2 regions of the Brevibacillus sp. BD137 genome follow, and region 2 is predicted to be linked to the other one. Evidence: predicted binding sites of a transcription regulator. Region 2 holds the regulator's gene; the other holds the start of a gene.
What was found. Region 2 encodes LexA, which represses DNA repair genes until DNA is damaged. Its sites were predicted from a motif close to CGAACATATGTTCG; they were not measured.
Positions count from the first base shown of each region.

Region 1 (4,429 bases), on a different contig from region 2:
CCTCGCTGTTCATATCGGGTCCACAAATGGACGAGCTCCTGACACTCTGCCCGCAATACCTCAATCGTATAGATCGCTTCTCGCGCATACCCGCGTTGTCGATAGTGGACGACATACATATGTCCCTGACGTCGTGAACTGACGACCGTGCACCCTCTCTGCCGCAAGATGCGACGTAGCTGGTGATGCTGCCGCTCCGCCCACCGCGAGAGCTCATCGAACATCATCTGATAAGAAAACTTCAACGGCACAATCCGCATCTGCCCCAGATCGGCCATGACTGCCCGAAACAAAATGCCAAATAAAATATACTGGCGTATCAATTCCTGCTCGTCAGACACCATCGGCTCCGTCACTTGTAGTGTCCTCCGATCTTACGCGCGCGCTCTTTCGCCTGTCCCGCTTCCAACACAGAGGCGGCGCGCAGGATGGCGTCCTGACCGTATCGGCTCCGGATATCATCCATGGCTTGTGCCAACGAACGCCGCTTGTGATTGTCCGTAAACAGATTGAGTTGCACCACGTTGTCAGGGACAAGCTGCCCCAGATTGACCCCGATACTGCGGACGGGCGTTTCCTGCCAATGACGGTCAAACAGAAAGCAGGCCGCTTCGTACAAAGTCATGGCATCATTCGTCTGTTCCGTGAGCTTCATCTGCCGTCCAAAGCCCGTTCTAGCAGCCAAATCGGCCCCACGACAGCCCACAGACAGTACGGAGCCCATCAGCTCCTTTTTCCGCGCCCGACGGCACACTTCTTCGCACAGCTCTAAAAGCACCACTTTGATTTCCCCTGCTGTATGGTAATCCCGCGGCAACGTCATGTGATGACCGATCCCTTTTTGCGAATCATAGGAATCCAAAGCCACGGGTGAATCGTCGATTCCGTGAGCCGTGCGCCACAGCACTTCCCCGTTCACTCCCCAATGTCGGGTGAGGATGGCTGGCCTCATATCTGCAAGCTGCCCGATCTGATAGACGCCCATTCGATGAAAATGACGCTTCATGCGTGAGCCTACTCCGAACAGCTTTTCAATCGGAAGCTTCCAGAGCGTATCCGCTAACGTTTCCCGCTTGAGCCAAAAAACGCCTTCTTCCCGTTTCTTGGCGAAATTGTCGCAGGCCATCTTGGCCAGTACCTTGTTCTCTCCGATGCCTACCCGACAGTTGATTCCCGTCTCCATCCAAACGCGCTGCCGAATCTGTGCAGCCATCTGCAACGGATCACCAAACAGGTGGACGCTGCCTGTCACGTCGAGAAACTGCTCATCGATCGAGTACGGCTCCACCTTGTCAGTAAATGCCTCGAATATGCGAGTGATTTGCATGGAGATGCGAATGTACATCTCCATACGCGGACGAACAACGACGAGCTGGCGACACTTTTGCTGCGCCTGCCACAGCGCTTCGGCCGCGACCACTCCGTATGACTTGGCAATCGGACACGCTGCCAGCACGACTCCGCTACGCCGCTCTGGATCACCCGCGACGACAATCGGTTTGTTTCGCAGCTCTGGATTGGCCCCTTTCTCGATACTGGCATAAAAGCTCTGCATGTCGATCAAAAACACGATCCGCTTGTTCGCATTGGACACACAATCATCCCCTAAATAAGAACTTATGTTCTCTTGTTGCTTTGTTCTTATTATAGCAAACAAACGTTCGCTTTTATGCCTGTCTCGCGCAAAAAAAAGTTGGTAATTATTTCTTTCCAGATAAGCACACGTCGGTAGGTGTTCCGCAAACGAGAGCGAATTCAATTAGGGGTTACTTTTTCACGACACCCGGTGGTGCGTCGTTTACACTTACTCCAAGCATGACAGAGAAAAGTTGGCAAGTCTGGGATGATGGTGCATTACAGTGGTAGTATTGTAATAAGAAAATAAAAAAAGCATTCGGTAATCCGAATGCTTTTTTAACTTATGAAAGGAAGAAAACACCTCATGAAGAGATTTTCTATAATATTCGGTTTATCTCTCATTTTGGTTTCATGCAGCACAACATCATCGGAACCTACGCATAATCAATTCGAAATTACTTTGACCGATGTATTCAAACATCAACACTCCTCCTCGGTCTACCAGTTTGAACTAATTACGAAAGAACTCTCCAATGTAAAAGACAAAGAGAGGTTGGCTTATCTATCAGGAATGATTGATAGCTATTTGATTCCCAACCCCCTTTTCCTTCCATCTATTATCTTTACCAATGGAGAAACAAAACAGATTATATCCGATGAACAGTTACAATCCGAAATCGTAACCTTGTACCAAAATAAAAAAGAATATCTTAAAAAGATTCAGTCATTAATAAATGAGAATAACCTTAAGGAGATCCAAGGGAAACAAGATGAACTCAAGAAACTAAGTCAACTTATGGAGAGAATAAATGATGATAGGCTTTTCAGTAAAGATAAGCATAAGGTTGATTCATATAAGAAAGATCTAGAAACCTTTATTCAGGCATTCCCAAACTAAACTTGACCATGAGCTGGCTCGCCAAAACAATGACATTAGGCGGAGCGCTCTGGTATCACATGCACAGCGTATTCTCCAGAATTGGTGCGATTTGCTTGATCCAATTAAGACGAGGATGATGAATACCAACTTTCCTTCTTCGGTAATAGAGAAAGGTACAAAAGGCTAGAACGCACCACTGATCAAATAAAGTATCGCTACGGAAGCACAGCGATTTTGCGCGCATCTTCTTTATTGGGAGCAGCACAAGCTCAAGAGCGTAGTGCGAAAATAGGAGGGCACTATAGATGAGTAAAAAACTTTAGAATAATGGACGATGGGAATCCAGTCGCATGATGCTTCCAGAGCATCGGGAACAATACTTAAGCAGAAAGAATCAGCAACAAGAGCCGGTCAAACCAGAGTTGCCCAGCAAAGAAGAACTTGAATTAATAAGGGATTCTGTTCTTCTGCCGATGATCTTAACGATAGTCGATAAAAACAGTACAGAAATCGGCCTCTCATCCTATTCATTGAAAAATCTTTACCTCAAAGCTTCCCAAGTATTGATGGCACAAATCCATCTGGATCTAAGTGAGGTCAGGAAAAAACTGAAGGCAAAAAATATTAAAGTATTTCAAGAAGAACGCATAGATAGCGCGCTGTACTATCGGTTTGTGTGTCGAGGTTATGAGGATACCTTCGCTATAGTGCGTGATGTAGCACGAGCAGAAATAAGTATACGAATTTCAAAATATGTCTCTGATATGTTCAGAAATAGCGACAAGTAGACCAGCGGCTGCGAAAAGTGGTCGGTTTAAGACCACTTTTTTAAAGCAGTCTAATCAGCATTTTGGCATCAAAAGCGCACTACGAAGGATTTCGAACAGTGACAGCAAGGAGAGTCGAAACGGTGAGTGCAAGTTCTTGACCGCTCTTTTAGCATTCTTTTGTTTTGGGATTGTAATTTTCCTCTGGCGACAGGGTAGCCGTATATTCGGCTGCGTTATGGAGCTCATTTTCTGTTTTGTGGGCGCAATCGTCCTGATATAAACGATTGGCGATGAGTCTATTTGGTGTATTAATCAGCTCTGACCAAGTGACCTCGGCGTTCGTTCGTAAAAATTTCTCAAGTCTGTCCAATCGTTCTTGGTAGCTTTTCATAGTGTAAGTCACCCTGCACACTCAATACAACTTCAGGCAAACGGAAAAGTCTTCTTCAGCAAACTATTGTCATTTTGCTATGCCGTATTACCTTTCCAGTTAGCAGTTGCCATCGAGTCCATTTGTCCCTCCCTCCATTTAAATTAAATATTAAATAATAATTCTTATAATTAATTTATATATCAGTCAACAATATAAATCAACATTTTTTGTTATTTCCCTTACATTCATAATCTATTTTCTTAAGGATTTATAGACCTGAGTGGTTTGCAGTGTATCGAGGGGCGGTCAATATTCCACGTCCCGGTGGGCTCAGCGGGGAATCGGTTTTAGAGTAGGTAGGATTGCTAGCGGGGTTACAAACTTTTCAAGCGGCAAAGCGTATATTAGTAACAGGGACAAAGCATACCTTTCGACCACTGTGTTACAGTCTATTTCTGAATAGGAGGAAAGTGCACCGTACAGAAGTCTAACAAGAAGTCTAACACTCTGCTTGGAATGAACAGAGGCGATTTACAGCCGTTTACTTTTCTTGGTTACATCCGAGATATACTCGTATAGCGGATGTAACCAAGAAAAGTAAACGGGCTTCGTTCCATCGGGGTGAACTTGAATAAATCTCTTTATTTGTTGTTTATTAGGAAAGTGATAGTTCACATGGCTAGTTTATAATCCCTTTTTTCCTAATTTCCACCTGAATGTTAGGATCAAACTTCACTCGTTGATAATGGCTCCCCCAATTTTCTTTTTGTTTTTTCCAAATATCAGGATGGAACGCCATGAGCTGCCTGGCGATACCTAATCCATCGC
Region 1 covers NZ_JAOTNO010000001.1:300,611-305,039, forward strand. Annotated here, with positions in the region: gene ODZ53_RS01675 (YhjD family protein) at 1-356, opposite strand, end outside; gene ODZ53_RS01680 (DNA polymerase IV) at 353-1,594, opposite strand; gene ODZ53_RS01685 (hypothetical protein) at 1,943-2,476, shown strand; partial or broken gene polYB (DNA polymerase IV) at 2,591-2,767, shown strand; gene ODZ53_RS01695 (YhjD family protein) at 2,809-3,246, shown strand; gene ODZ53_RS01700 (hypothetical protein) at 3,395-3,619, opposite strand; gene ODZ53_RS01705 (Ger(x)C family spore germination protein) at 4,281-4,429, opposite strand, start outside.
Region 1: the regulator LexA is predicted to act here: its motif matches at 1,651-1,664, upstream of ODZ53_RS01680 (DNA polymerase IV).

Region 2 (4,429 bases):
AAGAAAAGGGTACATCGTAGTAAAATCGCAAATCGTTGAACGCAATAGCACTAAGCTGATGAATTTTCGAATGAAGAAAAGTTTATGCTAACGAGAGACGAAAGCTGAATACAAAAAAACAAAAAGTCGGTAATCCTGAGAACAGGAAGCTGGTTACGTCGGCCAGCTGAGTGCCCTGATTACTCTTTAAATGAAACCATAGTAACATTCTGATCTTTTTCGTTCACCGTTAAAACAACCTCACTTGCATAGCGTGAGAGAAATACGAGAAAGGGGGATTCTAGCAGGTCGTCACTGAGCACCCAGTTCGTGGGGGATATGGAGACCTCGTCACTTGTTTTGAATGGTCTATTCATAAAGTCCCAGAGCCTTTTGTGATCGGGTTGGGGAAGGTAGGTAGTCTGCTTGAAAAAGGAATCCCTGTCTATTTGGAACAGCTTTATGCTTAGTCGATTACTACGCTCACATTCTCCCTGTAGATAAAAATCGCTTACCAGAAGATCAATCTTACTTGTATGTATGACCGATTCGATAAAAGAACTCTTTATATTCGGCTTTAAGTCCTCCAGCCTGATTTCCTCCATCTTTCCATTCGTGTATATTCCCCGTACGTTAGTAAACAGGCTTGTGAAATTGACGGAAGCATACGCTTCTATCTCGGGATCGTTGTGGGCCGCAATCCGATAAGCAGTATGCTCATGAACAACGAAAGGGGCGATGGCCCATTGCAGGACGATATCATGGATAAAATCGGGAGGCTCCTGAAGCCCACTTGACTCGAATCTCTTAAATGAGAGGTCGACGTTTGTTTCTATCCGATTCTCTCCAGTGGGGAACGGTATCTCCATCAGCCAATTCATATAGTATGCCCTCCTTAATGATCGGTTGCAACGCCAGTCGCTGTTTACCCCTTATGATTCCAGCAAGTTGATAGATTTGCTAGCAGATTAATCCTTTCGTAGGAGCTGAACTCTTTGGCGTAATTCCTGTTCGGTCAACGACTCCAAATGCAACAAGGCCTCATACGGATCATCACCTGGAATATGAAAGTATCGAGCAAATGCAGGTTCTGTTTTGAGGCCGTCTTGCTTCAGAGCCCTGATATGTATACACGCATCCAAGCCCCCTATATGTAACAATCGTGCTTCGATGTCCATATGACGATAGGCGTTTTGCTTTTCGACTGCAACCGGTTGAGCAAACAATTCAAACCAAAAGCCAGCTGTGAAAAACGAAATAACGCACGTGGGAATCCCTTTGAGATCAAGTTGTGTCACTTCAAAGCTGGTTGAGCAGCCAAACGCTTTACGAACAACCTGCTCAAACTGATCCAGATCATGACTCTCGCAAATAATATCCAGATCGCTTTGCTCAACATCAATGTCCAATGGGATGGTTCCGGCAAGCACTGGACGGTAATCGGCTAGTACTTCCATGATATGCGTCTGTTGAATCGCTTTCCATGCCGTTTTTTGGCGCATCGTTCCTCTGCTCAAGTAAGAGAGATCATGCCAATTTTTCATGAAACTACCCCCATGTCTACTTTCTTTTAAAATAGTGTAGACAAAAGTGAATAAGCGCGCAACGAAATTGGTAATCACTCGTATACCTAAATGAAGGGAGTGTAGTGGATGGAAATATTTTTGTGGGTCGTGGTTGTGTTATTGTTCCTGCTAAGCATCGCAGGAATTTTCTTACCCGTTTTACCTGATACGATCTTGTTGTGGGGGGGCTTTTTGCTCTATCACTTTTTCATTGCAGATCCGGGAGCGGGATTGCCGGCATCCTTTTGGTGGGGAATGGTCGTTCTAAGCATTCTGCTTTACGGTGCTGACTTGCTGACGAACATGTACTTCGTGAAAAAGTACGGGGGGTCCAAGTGGTCGTCCATTGCTGCTGCTGCCGGAATTATCCTCGGGATTTTCGTTTTCCCACCGTTTGGTATGCTGATCTTGCCGTTCGTATTCGTCGTTCTCGTAGAGTTGATGGTGCAGAAGCAATCGATGGAGCGAGCAGTGAAAGCGGGGGTAGGCTCACTGATCGGATTTTTGGGCAGTGCGGTCGTAAAAGTCATCTTGCAAGTTACGATGATCATCTGGTTTTTTATCGCCAGATAACAGATAGAAAACAAAAAGGACAGCCGAGGCTGTCCTTTTTTACGTGGAAACTAGTGAATGAGGCGATAGACACCAATGACTTTACCAAGAATGGTGACATGCTCCAGAATAATCGGTTCCATCGTGGCATTTTCCGGTTGGAGACGGAAGTGGTTCTTTTCTTTGAAAAATCTTTTGACGGTCGCTTCATCTTCTTCTGTCATGGCTACGACAATGTCACCATTGTTCGCTACGTGCTGTTGGCGAACAATGACGTAGTCTCCGTCGAGAATCCCGGCATCAATCATGCTATTCCCGGAGACGCGCAGCATGTAGACCTTGTCGGAAGTCACGATATTGTCTGGAAGCGGGAAGTATTCTTCTACATCCTCAATGGCTGTAATGGGTTGTCCAGCGGTTACTTTTCCGATTACTGGCACACGGACGACAGAGTCTTCGAAATTGTCTTGAAAACGATCTTCATCTGAAAGCAATTCGATGGCGCGAGGTTTGGTAGGATCTCGACGAATGAGGCCCTTTTTCTCTAAGCGTGCCAAATGACCATGTACCGTTGAGCTGGAAGCGAGTCCAACTGCCTCTCCAATTTCACGTACAGAAGGCGGATATCCTTTATCACGAACTTCCTTTCGTATGAACTCGATGATGGCTTGTTGTCTACTCGATAATTTTGACATAGAAAGACACCCCTGATTTCTCGAACATATTTTCCTATATTATACCATGGGAGCTTGCGTTCGACAAACATAAGTTCGTTTCGTTGTTGACATGAACATATGTTCTCATTTATTATGAGCTTACAAGAGAACAGAACGTATGTTTGCAAGGAGGCCATTATCATGAATTCATCGACAGTACGTAATCGTTTCGAGAAAAAAGAAGAACGTCGTGTTCGTTTTGGTATCACGAGAGGTCAAGCACTCTTGTTTCTTATTACATTTACTCTCTTTTTTTACTTGTTGACCGAACTAGTGTTTGCTGCTTCGCCAATGGACGAGCCACAAGGCATAGAAGTAACCGTACAATCCGGAGATAGTCTATGGTCGTTAGCTGTTCGCTACTCAGATCAGCATACGGATGTTCGTGACTATATCATAGAAATCAAGGAAGCGAACGGCTTGGATAGCAACTGGATTTATCCGGGTCAGACTCTGATCATGCCTGATATGCCGTAAGTGTTCGGCTGTCTTGCGAGATCATTCGAATGTGGTATAATGAAGCGGCACTACTACAGAGTGGGAGGAACCAGCAGTGGTATCTGACGCAGAAATTAAACGCATTAACGAATTGGTCAAAAAATCTCGCGAAGAAGGTTTAACCGAAGAAGAAAAGCTCGAGCAAAAAGCATTGCGCCAAAAGTACATTGACGCCGTTAAGCTTTCACTGAGAGCAAATTTGGATTCCATCCGTTATGTGGAAGACCTTGAAGAAAATAAGCCAAAACAGTAAGATAACAATTACTGATACGACAGACATCCTCGCTTGACGCTAGGGTGTCTTTTTCTGTGACATACATAACGCTTTGATAGCCAGGGAGGGATAGCGATGGCGTGGATAGCTGTGGCGGTTGGCGGAGCAGTTGGCTCTCTTGTGCGCTACCTATTGTCTTTACTCGCAAATCAGCCGGAATGGCCGTGGGGAACCTGGATCGCCAATGTTTGTGGATCCATGATCATTGGCATCTTGTTCGTGCTGGGGAAAGAACGTGGCATTTTATCTCCAACACTCTATCTCTTATTTGCAACGGGTGTCATGGGAGGATTTACGACTTTCTCTAGCTTCTCCTTGGAAGTGGTCACTTTTTGGGGAGAAGGACATCTGTTGCGGGGCACATTATATGCTCTTCTCAGTTTGGGAGTCGGTCTACTTTCATGTGCGGTTGGAATATGGCTGGCCAGGCAATGGTCCTGATACGTTCAAATACACGATACATGTGAGGGGGAATGAAGGTGAGTACACAGCATCGTGATTATGAATGGGAACAAAAAAAGCTGGATGAAACCATTTCAGCTATTGATGAAGAAATGGAGCAGCTTCGCAATGAAATTCGCGAGGCAACCGATGACTATGTGAAACAGGTCGTTAACTCTAAAAAGGCAAAGGATTTGCGCTATCTGGAAGATCAGGGGCGAGAGAAGCCTTATTTCGGCAGAGTGGACTTCTTGAAGGATGAAATCTACGAGCTGGATCAGGTCTACATAGGAAAACGGGGAATTGTACGCAGCGATACATTTGATTCTGTCGTCGTGGATTGGCGTGCGCCTATCGCCAGTCTTTATTATTCTGGTGAGAGCAAAGACGCGTTTTATCGGATG
Region 2 covers NZ_JAOTNO010000002.1:687,200-691,628, reverse strand. Annotated here, with positions in the region: gene ODZ53_RS06460 (GNAT family N-acetyltransferase) at 1-91, shown strand, start outside; gene ODZ53_RS06455 (hypothetical protein) at 180-860, opposite strand; gene ODZ53_RS06450 (DUF4269 domain-containing protein) at 948-1,523, opposite strand; gene ODZ53_RS06445 (DUF456 domain-containing protein) at 1,632-2,117, shown strand; gene lexA (transcriptional repressor LexA) at 2,168-2,791, opposite strand; gene yneA (cell division suppressor protein YneA) at 2,954-3,289, shown strand; gene ODZ53_RS06430 (DUF896 domain-containing protein) at 3,366-3,563, shown strand; gene crcB (fluoride efflux transporter CrcB) at 3,660-4,025, shown strand; gene ODZ53_RS06420 (HelD family protein) at 4,064-4,429, shown strand, end outside.